Regions from separate parts of the Rhizobium sp. PK7-22 genome, predicted to be linked through region 1. Evidence: riboswitches for the same ligand, from Rfam matches in the RefSeq annotation. Region 1 holds a riboswitch; the other holds the start of a gene.
What was found. Region 1 has a riboswitch for cobalamin ahead of M1E10_RS23790 (DUF1636 family protein). Riboswitches for the same ligand answer to the same signal wherever they lie in the genome.

Region 1 (11,110 bases):
CGACCACCGGATGATGGAAACCTGGCACCCGCTCGGCGCCATCGGCATCATCTCCGCCTTTAACTTCCCGGTCGCCGTCTGGTCCTGGAACGCAGCCCTTGCCATCGTCTGCGGCAACTCCACGGTCTGGAAGCCGTCGGAAAAGACCCCGCTGACGGCACTCGCGACCCAGGCGATCTTCGAAAAGGCGCTGTCGCGCTACATCGCCGAAGGCAATACTGCGCCGAAGAACCTCTCGACGCTGCTGATCGGCGGCCGCGACGTCGGTGAAGTTCTCGTCGACCACGAGAAGATCCCGCTCGTCTCCGCCACCGGCTCCACGGCCATGGGCCGCACGGTCGGCCCCCGGCTTGCGCAACGTTTTGCCCGGTCGCTGCTGGAACTCGGCGGCAACAATGCCGCGATCGTCGGCCCCACCGCCGACCTCGACCTCACGCTGCGCGGCGTCGCCTTCTCGGCCATGGGCACGGCCGGCCAGCGCTGCACCACCCTGCGGCGCCTCTTCGTGCACGACAGCGTCTACGACACGCTCGTTCCGCGGCTTGCCAAGGCCTACCAGTCGGTCACCGTCGGCAGCCCGCTCGAGACCGGCAACCTGGTCGGCCCGCTGATCGACAAGGGCGCCTTTGACAAGATGCAGGCATCGCTCGAGGCCGCCAAAGCAGCCAGCGGCAAGGTCACCGGCGGCGAGCGCATCGAGCAGGACGGCGCGGCGGAGGCCTATTACGTTCGCCCGGCCATCGTCGAAATGCCGGAGCAGACCGGCCCCGTGAAGGAAGAAACCTTCGCGCCGATCCTCTACGTCATGAAGTACAGCGACTTCGACGAGGTGCTGCGCCTGCACAACGACGTGCCGCAGGGCCTGTCGTCGTCAATCTTCACCAATGACATGCGCGAAGCCGAAATCTTCGTCTCCGACCGGGGCTCCGATTGCGGCATCGCTAATGTCAATATCGGCCCGTCCGGTGCGGAAATCGGCGGCGCCTTCGGGGGCGAGAAGGAAACCGGCGGTGGCCGCGAATCCGGCTCCGACGCCTGGAGGGCCTACATGCGCCGCCAGACCAACACGATGAACTACGGCCGCACCCTGCCGCTCGCCCAGGGCGTCAAGTTCGACGTGATCTGACGCCATGAGCGCACCGCTCAACCTCCTGACCGACATCGAGGGCGTGGCTGTCGGCCACGCCACCGATCTGGTGCTCGGCTCCGGGGTGACGGCGGTGATCTTTGACAGGCCGGCCGTCGCCTCCGGCAGCGTGCTGGGCGGCGCGCCGGGCGGGCGCGAGACGGCACTGCTCGATCCCTCGATGACAGTCGAAGCCGTAGATGCCTTCGTGCTCTCGGGCGGCTCCGCCTTCGGTCTCGATGCTGCCGGCGGCGTGCAGTCGGGACTGCGGCAGATCGGCCGCGGCTTTGCGGTCGGCCCCGCCCGCGTTCCGATCGTGCCACAGGCGATCCTGATGGATCTCCTGAACGGCGGCGACAAGGACTGGGGCCTGCATTCGCCCTACCGCGAGATGGGCTATCAGGCATTTCTGTCAGCGCAAACCGGGCCCTTTGAACTGGGAACTGTCGGCGCCGGCACCGGCGCGACGACCGCGACCGTCAAGGGCGGGATCGGATCGGCAAGTGCCGTCACGCGGTCGGGCCATACGGTTGCCGCGCTGATGGCGGTCAACGCCATGGGCACGGCCACCATCGGCGAGGGTCCGCATTTCTGGGCAGCGCCCTTCGAGCTCGCCGGCGAGTTCGGCGGTCTCGGGATGCCGGGGGATTTCGATACCGCCATGCGCCTCAAGGGCATGACCATCCCGGCGACCACCATCGGCGTCGTCGTCACCGATGCGGTTCTGACGAAGGCGCAGGCGCACCGGCTTTCGATCGCCGGCCACGACGGCCTCGCCCGAGCGGTCATTCCGGCGCATCTGCCCTTCGATGGCGATACGATCTTCTCAGCCGCCACCGGTGCGCGACCCGTTGCCGATCCGGCAGCACTGATGGAGATCTTTCATCTGGCGGCGCTGGTGACGGCACGCGCCGTGGCGCGCGGTGTCTACGAGGCAACAGCCCTGCCCCATGCCGGTGCCCAGCCGGACTGGCGAGATCGTTTTTCCGCCATCTCTAAAGCCTGAGCGCCCTCAAAGCCGCTTCCAGACGCTCCCATTCGTGATCGCCCGGCAGGCCGAAACGCAGGAAGTTAGACCGTTCCTCGAAACTCCGGACCAGAATGCCGGCTTCCCCGAGCGCCGCATGGAGTGCCGCCGCCCGCTCGTGGCGGACATAGCGAAAAAGCGAAGTACCGCCGACGACGGGGATGGCACATTCTTCCAGGAGCGAGTCGAGGCGTGCCGCCTTGAGCTTCAGCGTCTGTTGCATGGCCTGCCGCCAGTCCCGGTCCGCCAGCGCCTCCAGCGCGACATGCAGCGCCGGGCCTGAGACGGACCACGGCCCCAGCTGTCCCTCCAGTCGCGCCGCCACATCCGCCGAGGCAATGGCAAAACCCAGCCGGACGCCCGCCATGCCGTAGAACTTGCCGAAGGAACGCAGCACGAGGAGGTCACCGTCGCCCACGGCATCCGCCACGCTTTCGGTCTCCGAGACATCCTGAAAGGCCTCGTCGACGACCAGCAGGCCACCCTTCGAGCGCATGTGCGCGGCGAGCGCGAGCAGGTCGCCGCGGGCGGTCGTGCGTCCCGTCGGATTGTTCGGATTGACGACGACAGCGAGGGCGGCATCGCCCAGGCTGGCGAAATCTTCGGTCTCCGTCACCGAATAGCCGGCCAGCCGGGCCGCACGGGCGTGCTCCGCATAGGTCGGCGACAGGACGGCGGCATGGGCTCGGACTTGCGGCAGCGCCGCAATCATCGGCAGAAGGATCTGCGTGCCGGGCGCTGCAACGACATGCGCCGCCGAGGGCGCGGCGTAAGCCTGCGCGGCCAGCACCTTCAGCCGCTCGGCAAGCGCTGGCTCGGGCAGGCGCGAGAAAGCATTGGCTGGCACGGCGGAATGCGGATACGAATAGGGATTGATGCCGGTGGAGAGATCGATCCACGGCTCGGGCGCCTGCGGGAACTGCAGCCGCGCCCGTGCCAGATTGCCTCCATGCTGGATTGTCCCGTCAGCTCCAGATGCCATACCCTGCATGTACCTCCTGCTCGCCTTCCTTGCCCTGCTGACCGAACGGCTGATCGGCTATCCGCAATGGCTATACCGCCTGATCGGCCATCCCGTCACCTGGATCGGCCGGCTGATCTCCGGTCTCGACAGCAACTGGAATCGCGAGAGCCAGACCTTTGGGCGCCGCAAGGCCTGGGGCATTGCAGCACTCGTCGTCCTCATCGGCGTGACCGTCGCCATCTCGTTTATCCTCGAGCGTCTTCTTGCCGGAAGCCAGTTCGGCTTCGTTCTGCTGGTGCTCATCGCGGCCATGCTGCCGGCGCAGAAGAGCCTGGAAAGCCACGTCGAGGCGGTCGCCACAGCACTGGAGACCGGAGGCATCGAGGCCGGCCGCAAGGCGGTCTCGATGATCGTCGGCCGCGATCCGGAGCAACTGGACCAGGCGGGCGTCTGCCGGGCGGCGGTCGAAAGCCTGGCGGAGAATTTTTCCGACGGCATCGTCGCGCCCGCCTTCTGGCTGGGAGTGGCCGGCCTTGGCGGTGGCGCCGCCTACAAGGCCGCCAATACCGCCGACAGCATGATCGGCCACCGCTCTGCCCGCCACGAGGCCTTCGGCTGGGCGGCCGCCCGCTTCGACGACCTGATCAACCTGCCGGCCTCGCGCCTGAGCGGTGGCCTGTTCGTGGCGGCCGCCTGCCTTCTTCCCGGCGCCTCGCCTAAGGCTGCCGTGGCCGCCATCCGGCGCGATGCGCAGCATCACCGGTCGCCAAACGCCGGCTGGCCTGAAGCCGCCATGGCGGGTGCGCTCGGCATCGCGCTCGCCGGTCCGCGCAGCTACGGCGGAGAGATGATAGAGGCACAGTTCATGGGGTCGGGTGGCCGCGCCGAGCTGACGGCTGCGGACATCCGCCGCGCGCTGACGCTGGCGCGCATCGCCGACGCCCTGCTGATCGGCCTCTTCGGCCTGGGAGCGCTGGCTATCTGGCAAGTCTGAGCAATCCGTCGAGATCGAGGTGGCTCTCCACATGCGCGGCCAGACGGTCGAGCACCGCATCCACATCCGCCTCGTAGTTCAGATCCGACGGCGCGCCGCCCAGCCTCTTCAGCCAGGCGCCGCGCTGGCGATCGTTGCCGAAGAGGCCGTGAAGATAGGTGCCGACCACCTGTCCGCTGTCCGAGATGGCGCCCTCCGCCGCGCCGGACACGGTCGCGAACGGACGGGCGCAATCGGGTCCGCCGGTGCGACCGATATGCATTTCATAGCCGCTGAGGGGCTCGCCGTCGAAGCTCTTGCCCGAGACGGCTTCCAGCCGCTTGTCGCCCGACAACACGGTGTCGACGTCGAGCAGTCCCAGTCCGGCAAACGTTCCCGGCTTTCCCTCGAGACCTTCGGGATCGGCAAGCGTTCGGCCCAACATCTGGTAGCCGCCACAGAGCCCGAGAACCCGTCCGCCGCGGCGCACATGCGCGGCGATGTCGACGTCGAGCCCGCTCGCCTTCAGCACCTGCAGGTCGGAGATCGTCGCCTTCGAGCCGACGAGCAGAACGAGGTCGCAATCGCCCGAGATGACCTCGCCGGAGCGCACCCGGATCAGGTCGACATCCGGCTCCGCGGCCAGCGGGTCGAGGTCGTCGAAATTGGAGATATGCGGCAGGATCGGCACCGCGATGCGCAGCCGGGCGCCGGCCTTGCGCTCGATCTTGTCGCTCAGCCCCAGCGCATCCTCCGCCGGCAGTCGCACCGCTTCCCGGAAGAAGGGCAGAAGCCCGATCGACTGCCAGCCGGTCAGCGCGGCGATGGCCCGCATGCCGTCGTCGAAGAGAGCGGGATCACCCCGGAAGCGATTGACAATGAAGCCGCGGATCATCGCCGCGTCTTCCGGATCGAGGACGAGTTTCGTGCCGGCGAGGCTGGCGATGACGCCGCCGCGATCGATATCGCCGATCAGCACCACCGGCACGTCGGCAGCGCGCGCAAAGCCCATGTTGGCGATGTCGTTCTGGCGCAGGTTGATCTCCGAGGCACTGCCCGCACCTTCCACCAGCACCAGATCCGCCTGCGCCTGGAGAAGCGAGAAGCTCTCCAGCACCCGCGGCATCAGCTGCGGCTTGAGGCCCTGGTATTCGGCGGCCCTGGCATTGCCGAAGACCCGCCCCTGCACTACCACCTGCGCGCCAACCTCGCTTTGCGGCTTCAGCAGCACCGGGTTCATGTGGACGCTGAGCGCCGCACCGGCGGCGCGGGCCTGCAGCGCCTGGGCCCGGCCGATCTCGCCGCCATCGGCGGTCACCGCGGCATTGTTCGACATGTTCTGCGGCTTGAACGGCAGGACCTTCAGGCCGCGCAGGGTGAAGGCGCGCGCCAGGGCGGCGACGACAAGCGACTTGCCGACGTCCGATCCCGTGCCCTGGAACATGAGGGACCGGGCTGCCATGATCTAGAACTCGATGCCGGACTGGGCCTTCACGCCGGCCTTGAAGTGGTGCTTCACCAGCGTCATTTCGGTCACCAGGTCGGCGGCGTCGATGAGGGCCGGCTTCGCGTTGCGGCCGGTGACGACCACATGCAGATCCGGCCGGCGGGCCTGCAACTTGGCGACGACCTTGTCGAGGTCGAGATATTCGTAGCGGAGCGCGATATTCAGTTCGTCGAGGACGACGAGGGCGATCGTCTCGTCCGCCATCAGCTCGAGCGCCTTCTCCCAGGCCCGCTCGGCGGCAGCGACATCGCGCTTCAGATCCTGGGTTTCCCAGGTGAAGCCTTCGCCCATCGTGTGCCAGACGACGCGATCGCCGAAGACGGCCAGCGCCGGCTGCTCGCCGGTGGACCAGCCGCCCTTGATAAACTGCACGATGCCGACGCGGCGATTGGTGCCGAGCATGCGCAGCGCCAGCCCGAAGGCTGCCGTCGACTTGCCCTTGCCGGAACCGGTATGGACCATGAGAAGACCCTTTTCCGCGGTCTTCTCGGCCACTTCCGCGTCCTGCACCGCCTTGCGGTTGGCCATCTTGGCGCGATGCCGTTCCTCGGCTGTGTCGGTGATGTCCCTCAACGGACAGGCTCTGCAGTGCCGGCCGAATAGACCTCTTCGCCGCTGCGAAGCCGTGTCCGGACCAGACCGGAGACCGCGCCGAGCAGCGCCCAGAAGACGAGGCTTGTCGCCAGCACCGCCGCCACGAAGCGGGCGTGCAGTTCCGCCGGCACCGCCGTCTCGTGGCTAACCGGATGCGGCGCGCCGAGAATATGCGGCAGCACGAGCAGGACGATGGCAACAACGGCCAGCACAGGCGTGCGGGTATAGGCGAGGAGTCCGAGGCCGACGGCCGTGCAACCGGCGGTCGCGACCCACCACAGCTGCCGCGCGCCGAGTTCGGCAGCCGGCATGCCGGGAAGCTCCGGCGGCAGGCCAAGTCCGGGGGCAAGGCTGAAGGCGAGGAAGCCGGCAAGGCCGAACATCAGGCCGCCGCGCCAGTCCTTCAGACCGCCCAGCGCTTCGGCGGCGGTCACGAGAAGGAGCGCAAAGCCGATCCCGGCCAGCATGTTGGCGGCAGCGGTATAGAGGAAGCGCTCGGCGCCGTCGGCCGGCATCCAGGCTTCCGCATCGTGGTGATGATCCGCGGGCGCCGCCGCGTCATGGGAATGGGCCTGGTCGTGCGAATGACCCGCTTCGGCGCCGGCACCTTCGAAGGTTTCAGCCTGGACAATCAGCGGGACGGTGGCGAAGCTCTGCATCACGGTGAGCACGAGCCCGGACAACAGGCCCGCGATCACCGCCGCGAGGACGATGTTGCGAAACAAGGACATGTCAGAAATCCTCAGTGGCAGGGAAACGCGAGCGAATGGCGCGAGTCATGCGCCGCGTTGTGCACGACGTCCATCTGGGAGAAGCCGACAAAGCCGACGAAGAAGAGGCCGAGCATCGCCGTCATGCCGAGGGGGATGATCCTGGAGGTGGAAGCGCCGATTGCGCCGGCTGCGGTCTTGGTCGTCATAGCTGTATCCTTTCGTCCTCCACCCGAGGACATTCGATCTTCACAAGGCCACCGGCAGGTCTCCTGGCTCGCAGATCAGACGCTCTCTCCCGCCTTCCCGGATCGCTCCAGTGGCATGATGGGATCAAGCTCTCCGCTTACAGTTGCGGGGGCAGCCGCGGATTTGACGAACCCGTCTCACCGCATTCCCTCTGGTCCCTCTCGGGCACCGATGACAAGGGCACTATAACTCAAATGAACCGAGCGGCAATCGCCTTTGCGACGCATTGACACGAACGGGCGACCGGGCTTACTGAAAGCCTGACGGTTCTTTTCCGGCAACGGAGAGGACGAAAAGGGAATGCGGTGCGATCCGGTAACGGATCAATGCCGCGGCTGCCCCCGCAACTGTAAGCGGAGAGCTTCTGCCAATAAGCCACTGGGGTGATCCCGGGAAGGTGGGCAGCAAGCGACGACCCGCGAGCCAGGAGACCTGCCGTCGCCATGTCTATGCTTTTCCGGGCGGGGTGCTCCGGAGGAAGCCCTTGATCACCAAGGCGAGACTGCCAGCGGCAGTCCGTCGCGCGCCCCATATCGATCGAGCTGGAACGCGGCCTTGAGTGACGAAGCCATCAGAGACACCGACGTCACGATCTTCGTGTGCACGAACTGCCGCTGCGCGTCTAACTCGGAACTGCGCCCCGGCGTGGCGCTGATCGAGGCCTTGCGCGACGCGACCGCCGATCTGCCGCTCGCCGTCAAGCCCGTCACCTGCCTTGCCAACTGCCAGAAGAGCCCGAGTGCTGCCTTTTCCCACCGCAGCGGCTGGTCCTATGTCTTCGGCCATCTCTCGCTGGAGAACGTGCCCGACATCGTCACCGGCGCCATGATGCTGGCCGATGACGAGCGCGGCTTCCTGCCCCTGCGCGGACGTCCGACCTGCCTTCGCGGCAACGGCATGTCCGCCCGCATTCCCCCCTTCAACCACCACGAGGACATGCCCACATGAGCGTCACCTTCGACCGTATCCCCTGCACCGTCGTCACAGGCTTCCTGGGCGCCGGCAAGACGACGCTGATCCGCAACCTCATCGAAAAGCTCGACGGCAAGCGGCTGGCGATCATCGTCAACGAGTTCGGCGATGTCGGCATCGATGGCGAGGTCCTGAAGGGCTGCGGCATCGAGAGCTGCCCGGACGACAACATCATCGAGCTCGCCAACGGCTGCATCTGCTGCACCGTCGCCGACGACTTCGTGCCCGCGATCGACCAGATCCTGGCACGCGAGCCGCGGGTCGACCACATCCTCATCGAGACCTCCGGTCTGGCGCTGCCCAAGCCCCTCGTGCAGGCCTTCCAGTGGCCGGCCGTCAAGGCGCGGGTGACCGTCGATGCCGTCATTGCCGTCGTCGATGGCCTCGCGCTTGCCGAAGGCAGGGTGGCCCATGACCATGCCGCCCTGGAGGAACAGCGCCTGTCCGACGACAGCATCGACCATGACGATCCGGTCGAGGAAGTCTTCGACGACCAGATCGCCTGCGCCGACATGATCGTGCTGACCAAGACCGACCTCATCGACGCCGACGGCCTGGCGCTGGCCAGGGAGCGGATTGCCGCCCATCTGCCGCGGGCGGTGAAGATCATCGCGGCGGCGAACGGCCAGGTCGACCCGGCCGTGCTGATCGGCCTCGGCCTTGCGGTCGAAGACGACATCGAGAACCGCAAGACCCATCACGACGACGAGCTCGATCACGACCACGACGATTTCGACAGCTTCGTCATCGACCTGCCCGCCGTCGACAATGCCGACGAACTGGCGCAGCGGATTTCCGCAACGGCCGAGGCCGAGAACGTGCTGCGCATCAAGGGCTTCGTGGACGTCGCGAACAAGCCGATGCGCCTGCAGGTCCAGGCGGTAGGCTCACGCGTCAACCATTACTTCGACCGTGCCTGGGAGCCCGGCGAAACCCGCCAGAGCCGCCTCGTCGTCATCGGCGAAAAAGGGCTTGATCGCGACGCGATAGAAAGGATGCTGGCCGCTTAGGCTCTGCAACGGACATGCATATTCTGGCCACCACATCGTCATCTCTCGACGACCTCATCGAGCCGGTCGACCTGAACCAGGCCCCGGCTGATGTGGTGGTTTTGTCGTTTTCCGGCAGCGACCTGAACGGCATCGCCGCTGGCTGGCCGACCGACGGCGGCCTCTCGCTGGCGACAGCCAATCTCAGCGACCTGCGGCATCCGATGTCGGTGGACCTCTGGCTGGAGAAGACCGCCTCCCAGGCGAAGCTGATCCTGGTGCGGATCCTGGGCGGTTACGACCGCTGGCAGTACGGCACGGAAGAACTGGCACGGATGGCACGCGCCAAGGGGACCAGGCTCGTCATGCTGCCCGGCGAATGCAGCGTCCGGGACGATCGCCTTGCCGCGGCCTCGACGGTCGACGAGTCGGAACTGCTGGCAATTCTGACCTGCCTGCGCGAAGGCGGGCCGCAGAACATGCGACTGCTGGCCTCCGGTCTGGCCGCCGTCGCGCGCGGCGAACAGCTGGAGCTGGAACCGGCGCAGGTCATGCCCAAGGCCGGCTTCTATGAGCCCGGGACAGGTCCCGTTGCGCTCGAGCACCTGCTTGCCTCCTTCCCGGCCGAGGCGCCGAGGCTGCCGATCCTCTTCTACCGCTCCATGCTGCTGGCCAATGACGCAGCCCCCATCGACGCGCTCTTCGAAGCGCTCGCCCGTCGCGGCTACGCCCCGGTGCCGATCTTCGTCGGCAGCCTGAAGGACGAACACAGTCTGGCATTCGTCGAGCAGGCGCTCGCCGATCTCTCTCCCGCCGCGATCCTTGCAACGACGGCCTTCGCCGCCGGTGCCGATGCGGACGGCGAAACCCTCTTCGATCGCGCCGGCGTCACTGTCTTCCAGGTGGTCATCGCGACGACGCAGCGCGATGCCTGGCGGCAGAACCGCCGCGGCCTCGGCCCCTCCGACCTCGCCATGCATGTCGTGCTGCCGGAACTTGACGGTCGGCTGCTGGCCGGCCCGATCTCCTTCAAGCAGGGCAGCACCGCATCCAGCCTCGTCAACCAGCCGGAACCGGACCGGGTCGAGCAGGTCGCCGAGCGCATCACGCGCTTCCTGCACATGAGGGCAACGCCCCGGGCCGAGCGCAAGGTTGTCATCCTGCTGCCGGACTATCCGAATGCGCCGGGCCGCACCGGTTATGCCGTCGGCCTCGACGTGCCGCAGAGCGTCCTCGGCATGCTGAAAGCGCTTTCGACAGCCGGCTATGCAGTGGATGATATTCCCTCGACGCCGCGCGCGCTTCTCGATCTCTTGACCGAACGGCAGGCGGCGCTGCCTGTCGCTGCTTATCGTGCCTTCTTCCAGAACCTGCCCGAAGCCTCACGCGCCGCCGCCACCGCCGCATGGGGCGCGGCCGAGGACGATCCGGAGGTCGAAGGCGAAGCATTCCGCTTCCGGGCCGCCCGCTTCGGCAACATCACCGTGGCGCTGGCACCGGATCGCGGCCGCGGTGGCGACCGACGCGCCGACTACCACGATCCCGACCTGCCGCCGCGCCATGCGCTGCTGGCCTTCGGCGCCTGGATGCAAGACACGATCGAGGCCCATGCCATCGTGCATGTCGGCGCCCATGGCACGCTGGAGTGGCTGCCGGGCAAGACCGCTGCGCTCTCGCGTGAATGCTTCCCGGAAATCGTCCTCGGCGGCCTGCCCGTCATCTATCCCTTCATCGTCTCCAACCCGGGCGAGGCCGCCGTCGCCAAGCGGCGCATTGCGGCCCTCACCATCGGCCACCTTCCCCCAGTTTTGGCTGGCGCCGGACTGTCGGAAAGCCAGACACGGCTCGAGCTGTTGGTCGACGAATATGCACAGGCCGACGGACTGGATCGGCGGCGTCGCGACCGGCTGGCCAAGCTGATCGTCGACACCGCCCATGAGCTAGGGCTCGCCGACGAAGCCGGCGTCTCGCGCGACGACGACCCGGATACGGCGCTGAC
Region 2 (11,110 bases), 320 kb from region 1:
TCGTGCGCTGCGTGGCTACGCCGCTTCGCGGACCTGACCTTTTACGCCGCTTCGCGGACCCGACCTTTTACACCGCTTCGCGGACTGGCCGCGTGACGCGGAAGAGCAGGCGATCGGTGCCGGCGTCGACCGCCACTGCCGATTCGTCCGGGATCTGCCCGCCTAGGATCTGCTCGGCCAGCGGATCCTGCACGAACTTCTGGATCACCCGCTTCAGCGGCCGCGCCCCATAGACCGGATCGTAGCCCTTGGCTGCCAGCCACTCGCGGGCGTCCGGGTTGAGCGTGATGGCGATCTTGCGCTCGGCCAAGAGCGACACCAGCCGTTTCATCTGGATGTCGACGATCGTTCCCATCTCGTTGCGCGCCAGGCGGTGGAAGAGAATGATATCGTCGACGCGGTTGAGGAATTCCGGGCGGAAGGAGGCTTTGACCACATCCATCACCTGGTCGCGGACGCTGTCCACATCCTCGTGTTCGCCGAGTGCGGTGAGATAATCCGCCCCGAGGTTGGAGGTCATGATGATGATCGTGTTCTTGAAGTCCACCGTCCGGCCCTGGCCGTCCGTCAGCCGCCCGTCGTCGAGCACCTGCAGGAGCACGTTGAAGACATCCGGATGCGCCTTCTCGATCTCGTCGAAGAGCACCACCTGATAGGGCTTGCGCCGCACCGCTTCCGTCAGCGCGCCGCCTTCCTCGTAGCCGACGTAGCCGGGAGGCGCACCGATCAGCCGGGCGACCGAATGCTTCTCCATGTATTCCGACATGTCGAGGCGCACCATCGCCGTCTCGTCGTCGAACAGGAAGCGGGCGAGCGACTTCGTCAGCTCCGTCTTGCCGACGCCCGTGGGCCCGAGGAAGATGAACGAGCCGATCGGCCGGTTCGGATCCTGCAGGCCGGCGCGCGAGCGGCGCACGGCCCGCGACACCGCCTGGACGGCATCGCCCTGGCCGACCACGGACTTGGCGAGTTCGTCTTCCATCCGAAGCAGCTTGTCGCGCTCGCCCTCCAGCATCCGGTCGACCGGAATGCCGGTCCAGCGGGAGACGATATGGGCGATATTGTCCGGGCTGACGACCTCCTGGACCATGGCATTGACGCTCGTGTCCTGGGCTTCCGCCGCGGCGAGCTCCTTCTCCAGGCCGGGGATGACGCCATAGGCAAGTTCGCCGGCGCGCTGGAACTCGCCCTTGCGCTGCGCGATCGCCAGTTCGTTGCGGGCCTCGTCAAGCTGTCCCTTCAGATCGGCGGCAAGCCCGAGCTTCTGCTTCTCCGCCTGCCAGCGGGCCGTCAGCGCCCCGGCTTCTTCCTCGAGCGAGGCGAGTTCGGTCTCCAGCCGGTTCAGCCGGTCGCCGGACGCCACGTCGGTTTCCTTCTTCAGCGCCTCGCGCTCGATCTTCAGCTGCATGATCCGCCGGTCAAGCTCGTCGAGTTCCTCGGGCTTGGAATCCACCTGCATCCTCAGCCGCGAGGCGGCCTCGTCCATCAGGTCGATAGCCTTGTCGGGCAGGAAGCGGTCGGTGATATAGCGGTTGGACAGCATGGCGGCCGCCACCAAAGCGGAATCGGAGATCCGCACCTTGTGGTGCTGCTCGTACTTCTCCTTCAAGCCGCGCAGGATCGAGATGGTGTCCTCGACCGTCGGCTCGTTGACCATGACCGGCTGGAACCGGCGGGCAAGCGCTGCATCCTTCTCCACGTGCTTGCGGTATTCGTCGAGCGTGGTGGCGCCGACGCAATGCAATTCACCGCGGGCAAGCGCCGGCTTCAGGAGGTTGGAAGCATCCATCGCCCCATCCGCCTTGCCGGCCCCGACCAGCGTGTGCATCTCGTCGATGAACAGGATGATCTCGCCGTTTTCGGACTGGACCTCGTTCAGCACCGCCTTCAGGCGCTCCTCGAACTCGCCGCGGTATTTGGCACCCGCAATCAGCGAGCCCATGTCGAGCGCCATCAGCCGCTTGTCCTTCAGGCTCTCCGGCACGTCTCCATTGACGATGCGCAGCGCCAGGCCTTCCGCGATCGCCGTCTTGCCGACGCCGGGCTCGCCGATCAGCACCGGATTGTTCTTGGTGCGGCGCGACAGCACCTGGATCGTCCGGCGGATCTCGTCGTCGCGGCCGATCACCGGATCGAGCCGGCCTTCGCGGGCTTCCGCCGTCAGGTCGCGGGCATATTTCTTCAGCGCGTCGAAACCCTGCTCGGCATTGGCGCTGTCGGCCGTGCGACCCTTGCGCAGGTCATTGATCGCCTGGTTGAGGGCATTCGCCGTGAGCCCCGCCTTCTTCAAGGTCGCCGCCGTCGAGGCGCTCGTCTCGATCACCAGCGCCAGCAGAAGCCGCTCGACGGTGACGAAACTGTCGCCTGCCTTCTTGGCCGCCTCTTCGGCGGTGGAGAACACCTTCGCAAGCGGCTGCGACAGATAGATCTGCCCCTCGCCGCCGGACACCTTGGGCAGTTTTGCAAGGGCTGCGTCGTTGGCGATGCGGGCCGCCTTGGCATCGCCGCCAGCGCGTTCGATCAGTGCCGCGGCCATGCCCTGGTCGTCGTCGAGCAGCACCTTCAGCACATGCTCCGGCGTGAACTGCTGATGCCCGTCAGACAAGGCCTTGCTCTGGGCCGACTGCAGGAAACCGCGCACCCGTTCCGAATATTTCTCGATGTTCATGTCAAACCTCCACGGATCGTTTCGCCCAGTATACGGCACGCAACGATGATTGAGATTGAGCTCCCTCAATAGGCGAGCCCGTCTGCCGAAACTTTCGGCGTCGATCCAGATATGGGAGGCGATTTTGCGCATTTAAAGAAGCCGTTGAAGGATTTGGCAGCGCCTGCCGCCAGCCTGCAGATCCGACATCACCGGACAGGCGAACGCCGGCATTCACGTCAGATCGGTCGCGGGCGGATCGTCCTTCCATTGATCAGCCCCAGATCAGCCCCAGAATCATCCCCATAATCAGCCAGGGTGACATTGCGGCAATCCTGTGCCATCCAGCCCTGATGAAGATGCTGCGCCGCGTGATCGGAGACCGGACTTCGGCCACTGCCATGGCAGTGCTCGCCGCCTATCTCCTGTTGCTGCAGGGCTTCGTCGGCGCCGTGACGCGAAGCGCCATGGCGGCCTCGGCCATGGATCCGCTGCACATCATCTGTGTCTCCGACGGCACGATGGCCGGCGACCTGCCATTCGGCGGCGACGGTTCCTCGAAGGGGGCAGCCGATTGCCCCTGCGCTTCGCTTTGCCGCCTGACCGCAACGACGCCGGTGGCGATCCTTCCCGGCACGGCCTTCCTCGGCCTGCGCAATGTCTACCAGCTCTACACCGCATCCTTCGCGGCTCCGCAGGATGTCGTCGTGGCGCTGCGGGGCTTGCTGCCGCAACCGCGCGCACCTCCCATCTCCTGACGTCAACCGGCCATCGGCCGGTCCCGCAATGATGACATCCCAGGAGACGACCTATGTCCGACATCACCCTCGGGCGGGAGAGCACCGGCGCTGCCGTGCGATCCCCATCCGACCTCTATCGCGCCGTCTGGCGCTGGCACTTCTACGCCGGCCTGCTGGTGCTGCCCTTCATGATCACGCTCGCCGTCACGGGCGCGCTCTATCTCTTCCGCGACGAACTCGACGCCGTCATTCATGCCGATCTGCTGCGGGTGGAGATCCGCCAGGACGCCGGCATGGCCTCGCCGGCGGCCATGGTCGCGGCAGCCACGGCAGCCTTTCCAGGCACCGCCCTGAAGTTCACCGATCCCGCCACGCCCGACGCCTCCGCCGAAATCACGGTGAACACGGCGGACCAGGGCAAGCTTGCCGTCTATGTCGATCCCTATGGCGGCCAGGTGCTGGGCTCCCTGCCGGACCGGGGCACGGTGATGTGGACCGTCCGCACTCTCCACAGCCTGAAATACTTCGGCACCGCCACCCGCTGGCTGATCGAGATCGCCGCCGGCTGGTCAATCCTGCTCGTCGGGACCGGCATCTACCTCTGGTGGCCAAGGAACCGGACCGGCGGCGTCCTCAGCGTCCGGGGCACGCCCAGACGCCGTGTCTTCTGGCGCGACATGCATGCGGTCACCGGCATCTTCGTCGGTGTCTTCATCGTGTTTCTCGCCGTCACCGGGATGCCCTGGTCGAGCGTCTGGGGCGCCAAGGTCAACGAGTGGGCGAACGGCAGCAACTTCGGTTATCCGGTCGGCGTGCGGGTGGCCGTTCCCATGTCGGACGAACATCTCGACCATGTCGCCAAGACCTCCTGGTCCATGGAGCAGGCACAGGTTCCGCAGTCGCCGGAACACCCGCAGGGCGCGGGGACCATCGGCCTCGATCAGGCGGTCCAGACCTTGGAGCGGCTGGGTCTGCATCCCGGCTATGCCGTCAACATCCCGACCACGCCGACCGGCGTCTTCACCGGCTCGGTCTATCCCGACGATCTTTCGCAGCAGCGTGTCGTGCATCTCGACCAGTATTCCGGCGAGCCTCTGATCGACATGAGCTTCAGGGAATACGGTCCGCTCGGCAAATGGCTGGAATGGGGCATCAACGTCCACATGGGCCAGGAATTCGGCCTCGCCAACCAGATCGTGCTCGCGATCGCCTGTGCCGCCATCGTTCTGCTCGCCGTCTCGGCCGGCGTCATGTGGTGGAAACGTCGACCCGCCGGGTCTCTCTCGGCGTCCCGCCCATGCCCTCCGACCGGCGGGTCTTCCGTGGCCTGTTGGCGATCCTGGTCATCGGCGGGTTGTTGTTTCCGCTGGTCGGCCTGTCGCTCATCGTCATGCTGACGCTTGACTGGGCTTATACGCACCTCAAGGGCAAGCGAACGACCTGAAGATCGAGGCTTCGGCGCACCCTCGGCGACGCGACCGGAGCCTCCTGTTCAGACAGCATCTGGACATGCCCAATTCTTGGCTATAAGTAATGTTATTACATATCGCTTTGGAGACGGCGCAATGACGAATTACTGCCTTCCTCGCCCAAACCCACACCGCTCCATCGGGCTTGACCATGAGGCCCGCTTCACGTTTAGCTGATTGCGATGGTTCCCCGACGGTGACTCGAAGGGGATTAATAGGGAACACGGTGAGGCCCGAAGAGGTGCCGAGACCGTGGCTGCCCCCGCAACTGTAAGCGGATTGCCACTCATCCTCGGGCGTCGCAAGGCGCCATGCCACTGGGTTTTCCCGGGAAGGCAGATGAAGGGCGGATATCCGTGAGCCAGGAGACCTGCCATCGAACACCACTCAGTCGGCCGGGCGGGGATGCCCGGCAAGGGAACAGATATGACCGACCTGCACCTTTGCCCCCAGGCACCACCCCTCCGTCTCGACCGGTTTTCCGCCCGCGGCCGCGCCGCCGATGCCGTCTGAACCGCGGCATTCGCCTCCTTTCCTCCTGATCGAGATGATTTCATGCACAAGCTTGTTGCCAGCCTCACGCTTTCGCTCGGCCTTGCCGGCCTCGCCACGCCCTCTCTTGCAGCCACCGCCTACCCCTTGACGATTAGCAACTGCGGTCAGGAGGTCACCTTCGACAAACCGCCTTCGCGGGTGGTCTCGATCGGTCAGGGAATGACCGAAATCCTCTTCTCCCTCGGTCTTGCCGACAAGCTCGTCGGCACCGCCGTCTGGGTCGGTCCGGTGCTGCCGCAATACGCCGAGGTCAATCGCGGCATCGAGCGGCTGGCCGACAATGATCCGAGCTTTGAATCCGTCGTCGGGCAGGAGCCGGATCTGGTCACGGCCGAATTTGAATGGCACGTCGGCGCGCAGGGCTCCGTCGGCAAGCGCGAGCAGTTTGCGCAACTGGGCATCGACACCTATGTCGCGCCGGCCGACTGCGTCGCCAAGGTTAATACCAACGGTGGCGACGGCGTTCGCGGGCAGCTCTTCACCATGGACCTGGTCTACCAGCAGATTGCCGAGCTCGCCGAGATCTTCGACGTGACGGAACGCGGCGACGCCCTGATCGCCGATCTGAAACAGCGGGAAACGGCAGCGATCGCCTCCGTTGCCGGCGCATCCGGCAAGAACCTGCCCGTCGTCTTCTGGTTCTCCAGCAAGGAAGTCGACGGCGACGCCTTCATCGCCGGCAGGAACGGAGCGCCCGCTTACATCCTCAAGACGCTTGGTGCCCGCAATGTCGTCGACACCGAGGAAGAATGGCCGCTCGTCGGCTGGGAGACGATCGCTGACGCCGATCCTTCCGTGATCGTCATCGCCACCATGGATCGTCGCCGCTATGCCGCCGACAATCCGGAGGTGAAGATCGACTTCCTGGAGAACGATCCGGTCACGCAGGAGCTGGACGCCGTCAGGAACAGGCGCTTCGTCATGATGGACGCGCAGTCGATGAACCCGACGATCCGCACGGTCGACGGCATCGAGCTCCTGGCGGACGGCATCAAGACCTTCGGTCTTGCACGGTGAGCCTGGCTTTTCCCGCGCGTTCGCCACGGTGGTCGCTTTTCGCGCTTGCCGCGGTCGGCCTTCTGCTTCTCGCCCTGATGGTGAGCCTCGCCGTCTCAATCGGCGAGATCGCCATCCCGCTCGCCACGACCGCAAAGGCCGTCGCCAACCGGCTTTTTGACGCTGGCTTCGAACTCAGCCGCATCCACCAGGGGATCGTCTGGGACTATCGCTTCAGCCGCGCGCTGGTCGCCGCCAGCGCCGGCGCCTCGCTGGCGCTCTGCGGCGCGGTGCTGCAGGCGCTGCTGCGCAATCCGCTCGCGGAACCCTATGTGCTCGGCATCTCCGCCGGCGCATCCACCGGCGCCGTCTGCGTCACCATCCTCGGGTTGGGCTCAGGCGTGCTCAGCCTCTCCGGCGGCGCCTTTATCGGTGCGGCCATCGCCTTCCTCCTGGTCGGCATCCTGGCGGCGGGCGTCGGCGGCACTAGCGAGCGCGTCATTCTCTGCGGCGTCGCCGGATCGCAGCTCTTCAGTGCACTGACCTCCTATATTGTCACCACCTCCGCCAATGCCGAACAGGCGCGCGGCGTCCTGTTCTGGCTGCTCGGATCACTGAGCGGCGTGCGCTGGCCGGACGTCTATCTATCGGCTCCCGTCGCGCTCATCGGCCTTCTGGTGTGCCTCGCGCATGTGCGGGCGCTGGATGCCTTTGCCTTCGGCACCGATGCCGCCGCCGCCCTCGGCGTCTCCGTCCGGCGGGTGCAGGTCGTGCTGCTCGGCACCACCGCCGCCATGACGGCCTGCGTCGTCAGCATGGTCGGGTCGATCGGCTTCGTCGGCCTCGTCGTTCCCCATGCCGCCCGTTTCCTGATCGGGCCGGGCCATGCGCGCCTGCTGCCGGTCGCCGCCCTTTTCGGTGCCATCTTCATGGTCGCCGCCGATATCATGTCACGCATCATCATCCCCCAGCAGATCCTGCCGATCGGCGTCGTCACGGCGCTCTTCGGCGCTCCGGCCTTCGCGCTGATCCTCTACCGGGCGAGGAAGACAGCATGAGCATTACCCTTGATGACGTGAGCTTTGCCGCCGGCGACACCCTCATCGTCGACGGCGTCAGCCTTCATGCGGAAAAGGGCAAGGTGCTCGGCCTGCTCGGACCCAACGGATCCGGGAAATCCAGCATGCTGCGGCTGATCTGTCGCTTACGAAAGATCAAAAGCGGCGTCATCCGTCTGGGAGACGACGATCTCTCGTCAATTGCCCGCGGTTCGCTCGCCCGGCGCATCGCGCTGGTCGAACAGCAGTCGGAGACGGACACGCAGATGACGGTGCGCAACGTGGTCCAGCTCGGCCGCACCCCGCACCGCGGTTTTCTCACCCCCTGGACGACGCAGGACGAGGCGGCCGTCACGCAGGCACTCCAACGGGTCGACATGCAGGAGCGCGCCGGCCGGCTCTGGCAGACACTTTCCGGCGGCGAGCGGCAGCGTGTCCATCTTGCCCGGGCACTCGCCCAGGAGCCGGACGAATTGATCCTGGACGAGCCGACCAATCACCTTGATATCCAGCACCAGCTCGAGATCCTCTCGCTGGTCTCCAAGCTCGGCATCACCTGCATCGTCGCATTGCATGACCTCAATCTCGCGGCCATGTTCTGCGACAGGCTAGCGGTGCTGCAGGAAGGCCGTGTCGTCGCAGTCGGGACATTGGAGGCGGTGCTGACTGAGAACCTGCTGCAAACCGTCTTCGGCGTCCGCGCCCATGTGGAGAAATCGCCGGTGCATGGCCGCTGCAATATACAGTACCGCATGGGCTGAACTGTATCGGGCAGGTGGCATCCCGCCCCGAAAGGGAGCGGCCCGAATGTGATCGCCCCGTTTCACCTCGCCCACACTCCCCGGAAAAGAAAAACTCCGGCCTTTCGACCGGAGTTCTCGTTCAAATCACAGCTTTTGGGCTGGCTTACTCGCTGGCGACGTCCGCCATGGCAGGCTGGCCATCGTCGGCGCCGCCTTCGGAAGGTGCGTCACCTTCGCCGCGACGGGTCCGGCGCGGCCGGTTGCCGGCATTGCGGCGGCGCGGCTGACGCGCTTCGCCCGTTCCTTCTTCGGCTGCAACTTCGGCCGGCGTGCCTTCGATTACAGGCTGCGGGCCTGAACCATCGACCACTGGTGCCTCGACTGCGGCGGCGACAGGCGCCTGCTCACGGCGTGGTTCGCGGCGCGGCTGCTGCTCCCGGCGAGGCTGCGGCGGCTGTTGCTGCGGCTGCGGCTGCTGCTGGGGTTCGTGGGGATACTGCGACCGGCCGTTGCCGTCGTCGTCCATATCGTTGTTGTCGTTGTCGTCGCCGTCCTGGCCGTCGCGATCCTGGTAGTCACCGCGCTCGTCGCGCTGGGACCGTTCCTGCATCTGCGCCTGGGCAGTGGCGATGATCCGATTGTAGTGCTCGGCGTGCTGCAGGTAGTTTTCCGCCATGACCCGATCGCCGGCACTGTGGGAATCGCGGGCAAGTGTCGAGTATTTCTCGGCAATGTGCTGAGCCGTACCACGGATTTTCACGTCTGGGCCGGAGCTGTCGTAAGTGCGGGTAAGCGGGTTGCCGCCCTTGCGGTTGAAGTTGTTGTTGTTGCCGCCGCCGCTGTTGTTGCTGGAGCCGCCGCGCCCTCGACCGCGCTTGTTCTGCTGTCCTGGCCTCATAGATCGTTCACCTGAATTTTCTGTTTTCCGCTGATAAGGGACCACGCGGCCATGCTGGCTCATGCCAGACCAGGACTTCGCGCGCCACGGACAGGACGAAACAAGGTCGCCTGCCGCTTGTGAAAGTCAAATTAACTGATTCACGCACCAGGAAATATTCAACCTTCGAAACTCTGTAATAGAGCCGGTCTCAAGGTTGACTTAAACCCGAACGAATCTCCGTTCATTCCCAGCCGCCCAGTGCGTGGCCGCAAGCTATCGCGCTTCCCAAGTAAATCCAAGCCTTTTCTTTCGCCGTGCAAAATCAGGGACCTGGCTTTTCGGGAGCAAAGATGAGGACGCGGTCGTTATCCCCATAGTCGCGGACCGCCTGCCGGAGCACGAAGCCCGCGGCAATGAAGATTTCCGTGACGCTGTCCTTCTGGTCGAAGCCGATCTCGACGCCGAGAATGCCGTCGGCCTGGAGCGCCGCACCGGCGCCGGCTGCAATCGCGCGGTAGGCATCAAGCCCGTCAGGTCCGCCGTCGAGAGCCCTGGGGGGATCGAAATCCCGCACCTCCGGCTCCAGCGCTGGAATGACATCTGCCCTGATATAGGGCGGGTTTGACACGATTATGTCGAACCGTCCGGGGATGTCCGCAAACCAGTCGCTGCGCACTGCCTGAAACCTGTCGCCGAGCCCCAGCCGCTCCGCATTGTCGCGGGCCGTGCGCAGGGCGTCCTCGGAAACATCGGAGCCAACGCCCTGTGCGGCAGGGCACTCCTTCAGGAGAGCCAGCAGGATGGCACCCGTTCCGGTTCCCAAATCAAGCACGCGGGCCACGCCCTTGGCTGCGACAATCCGCCTCACATGCATCAGCACCGTCTCGACCAGCATTTCCGTGTCCGGCCGCGGCTCCAGCGTCTCCGCTGAAAGCCTGAGGGTCATGCCGTGGAAGTCCCGTTCCCCCAGGATCCGGTGCACCGGCTCGCGCTTCAGGCGTCGCGCGACCGCGTCCCCAATGACCGCGGCCTCCGCCGCCGTCAGCACCCGATCGCCGCCGGCAAACACCTGCGTACTGGTCAGCCCCATCAGGCCGCCGATCAGCAGACGTGCCTCGATTGCGGCATCCGGCAGGCCGGCTGCGGCAAACTTCGCCCGCGCGCCCGCCACGGCAGCCTCGAGCGACGTCACCCTCTCTTCTCGCCCAGTTGCGCCAGCTGCCCGGCCTGATAGTCGGAGATCAAGGCGTCCACCACCTCGTCGATCTCCCCCATCATCATCCGGTCGAGCTTGTAGAGCGTCAGGTTGATGCGGTGGTCCGTCACCCGTCCCTGCGGAAAGTTGTAGGTGCGGATGCGCTCGGAACGGTCGCCCGAACCCACCTGGCTCTTGCGGTCGGCAGAGCGCTCGCTGTCGACCTTCTGCCGCTCGATGTCGTAGAGTCGCGAGCGCAGCACCTGCATCGCCTTGGCACGGTTCTGGTGCTGCGATTTCTCTGAACTGGTGACCATCAGGCCGGTCGGCAGGTGGGTGATGCGTACCGCGGAATCGGTAGTGTTGACGTGCTGGCCGCCGGCGCCGGACGCGCGCATAGTGTCGATGCGGATGTCTTCGGGACGGATCTCGATGTCGATTTCCTCGGCCTCCGGCAGCACCGCCACCGTCGCGGCCGAGGTGTGGATGCGCCCCTGGGTTTCCGTATCCGGCACGCGCTGCACGCGATGGACGCCGGATTCGAACTTCAGCTTGGAGAACACGCCGCGCCCGCTGACGGTCGCGATGATTTCACGAAAGCCCCCGGCCTCTCCCTCGCTGGCCGACAGCACCTCGACCTTCCAGCCCTTGGCCGCCGCGTAGCGCTCGTACATGCGAAACAGGTCGCCGGCAAAGAGCGCGGCCTCGTTGCCGCCGGTGCCGGCGCGGATTTCCAGGATCGCGCTCTTCTCGTCGGCGGCGTCCTTGGGCAGGAGCAGGACCTGCATGTCCTTCTCCAGCGCCTCGACCCGCTCCTCCGCCTCCGG

Region 2: it holds a riboswitch for cobalamin, as region 1 does, so the genes downstream of both, M1E10_RS06180 (TroA family protein) here and M1E10_RS23790 (DUF1636 family protein) in region 1, are expected to answer to the same signal.

What each region holds. Positions count from the first base shown of each region.
Region 1 covers NZ_CP096514.1:3,884,777-3,895,886, forward strand. Annotated here, with positions in the region: gene amaB (aldehyde dehydrogenase family protein) at 1-1,126, shown strand, start outside; gene M1E10_RS23755 (P1 family peptidase) at 1,131-2,132, shown strand; gene cobD (threonine-phosphate decarboxylase) at 2,122-3,144, opposite strand; gene cbiB (cobalamin biosynthesis protein CobD/CbiB) at 3,143-4,111, shown strand; gene M1E10_RS23770 (cobyric acid synthase) at 4,095-5,552, opposite strand; gene cobO (cob(I)yrinic acid a,c-diamide adenosyltransferase) at 5,556-6,125, opposite strand; gene M1E10_RS23780 (CbtA family protein) at 6,167-6,922, opposite strand; gene M1E10_RS23785 (CbtB domain-containing protein) at 6,934-7,110, opposite strand; cobalamin riboswitch at 7,147-7,338, opposite strand; cobalamin riboswitch at 7,398-7,604, shown strand; gene M1E10_RS23790 (DUF1636 family protein) at 7,706-8,098, shown strand; gene cobW (CobW family protein) at 8,095-9,132, shown strand; gene cobN (cobaltochelatase subunit CobN) at 9,147-11,110, shown strand, end outside.
Region 2 covers NZ_CP096514.1:282,236-293,345, forward strand. Annotated here, with positions in the region: gene clpB (ATP-dependent Clp protease ATP-binding subunit) at 68-2,668, opposite strand; gene M1E10_RS06170 (DUF2946 family protein) at 3,049-3,405, shown strand; partial or broken gene M1E10_RS06175 (PepSY-associated TM helix domain-containing protein) at 3,459-4,831, shown strand; cobalamin riboswitch at 5,023-5,248, shown strand; gene M1E10_RS06180 (TroA family protein) at 5,412-6,428, shown strand; gene M1E10_RS06185 (FecCD family ABC transporter permease) at 6,431-7,465, shown strand; gene M1E10_RS06190 (ABC transporter ATP-binding protein) at 7,462-8,226, shown strand; gene M1E10_RS06195 (DUF4167 domain-containing protein) at 8,372-9,106, opposite strand; gene prmC (HemK/PrmC family methyltransferase) at 9,411-10,280, opposite strand; gene prfA (peptide chain release factor 1) at 10,277-11,110, opposite strand, start outside.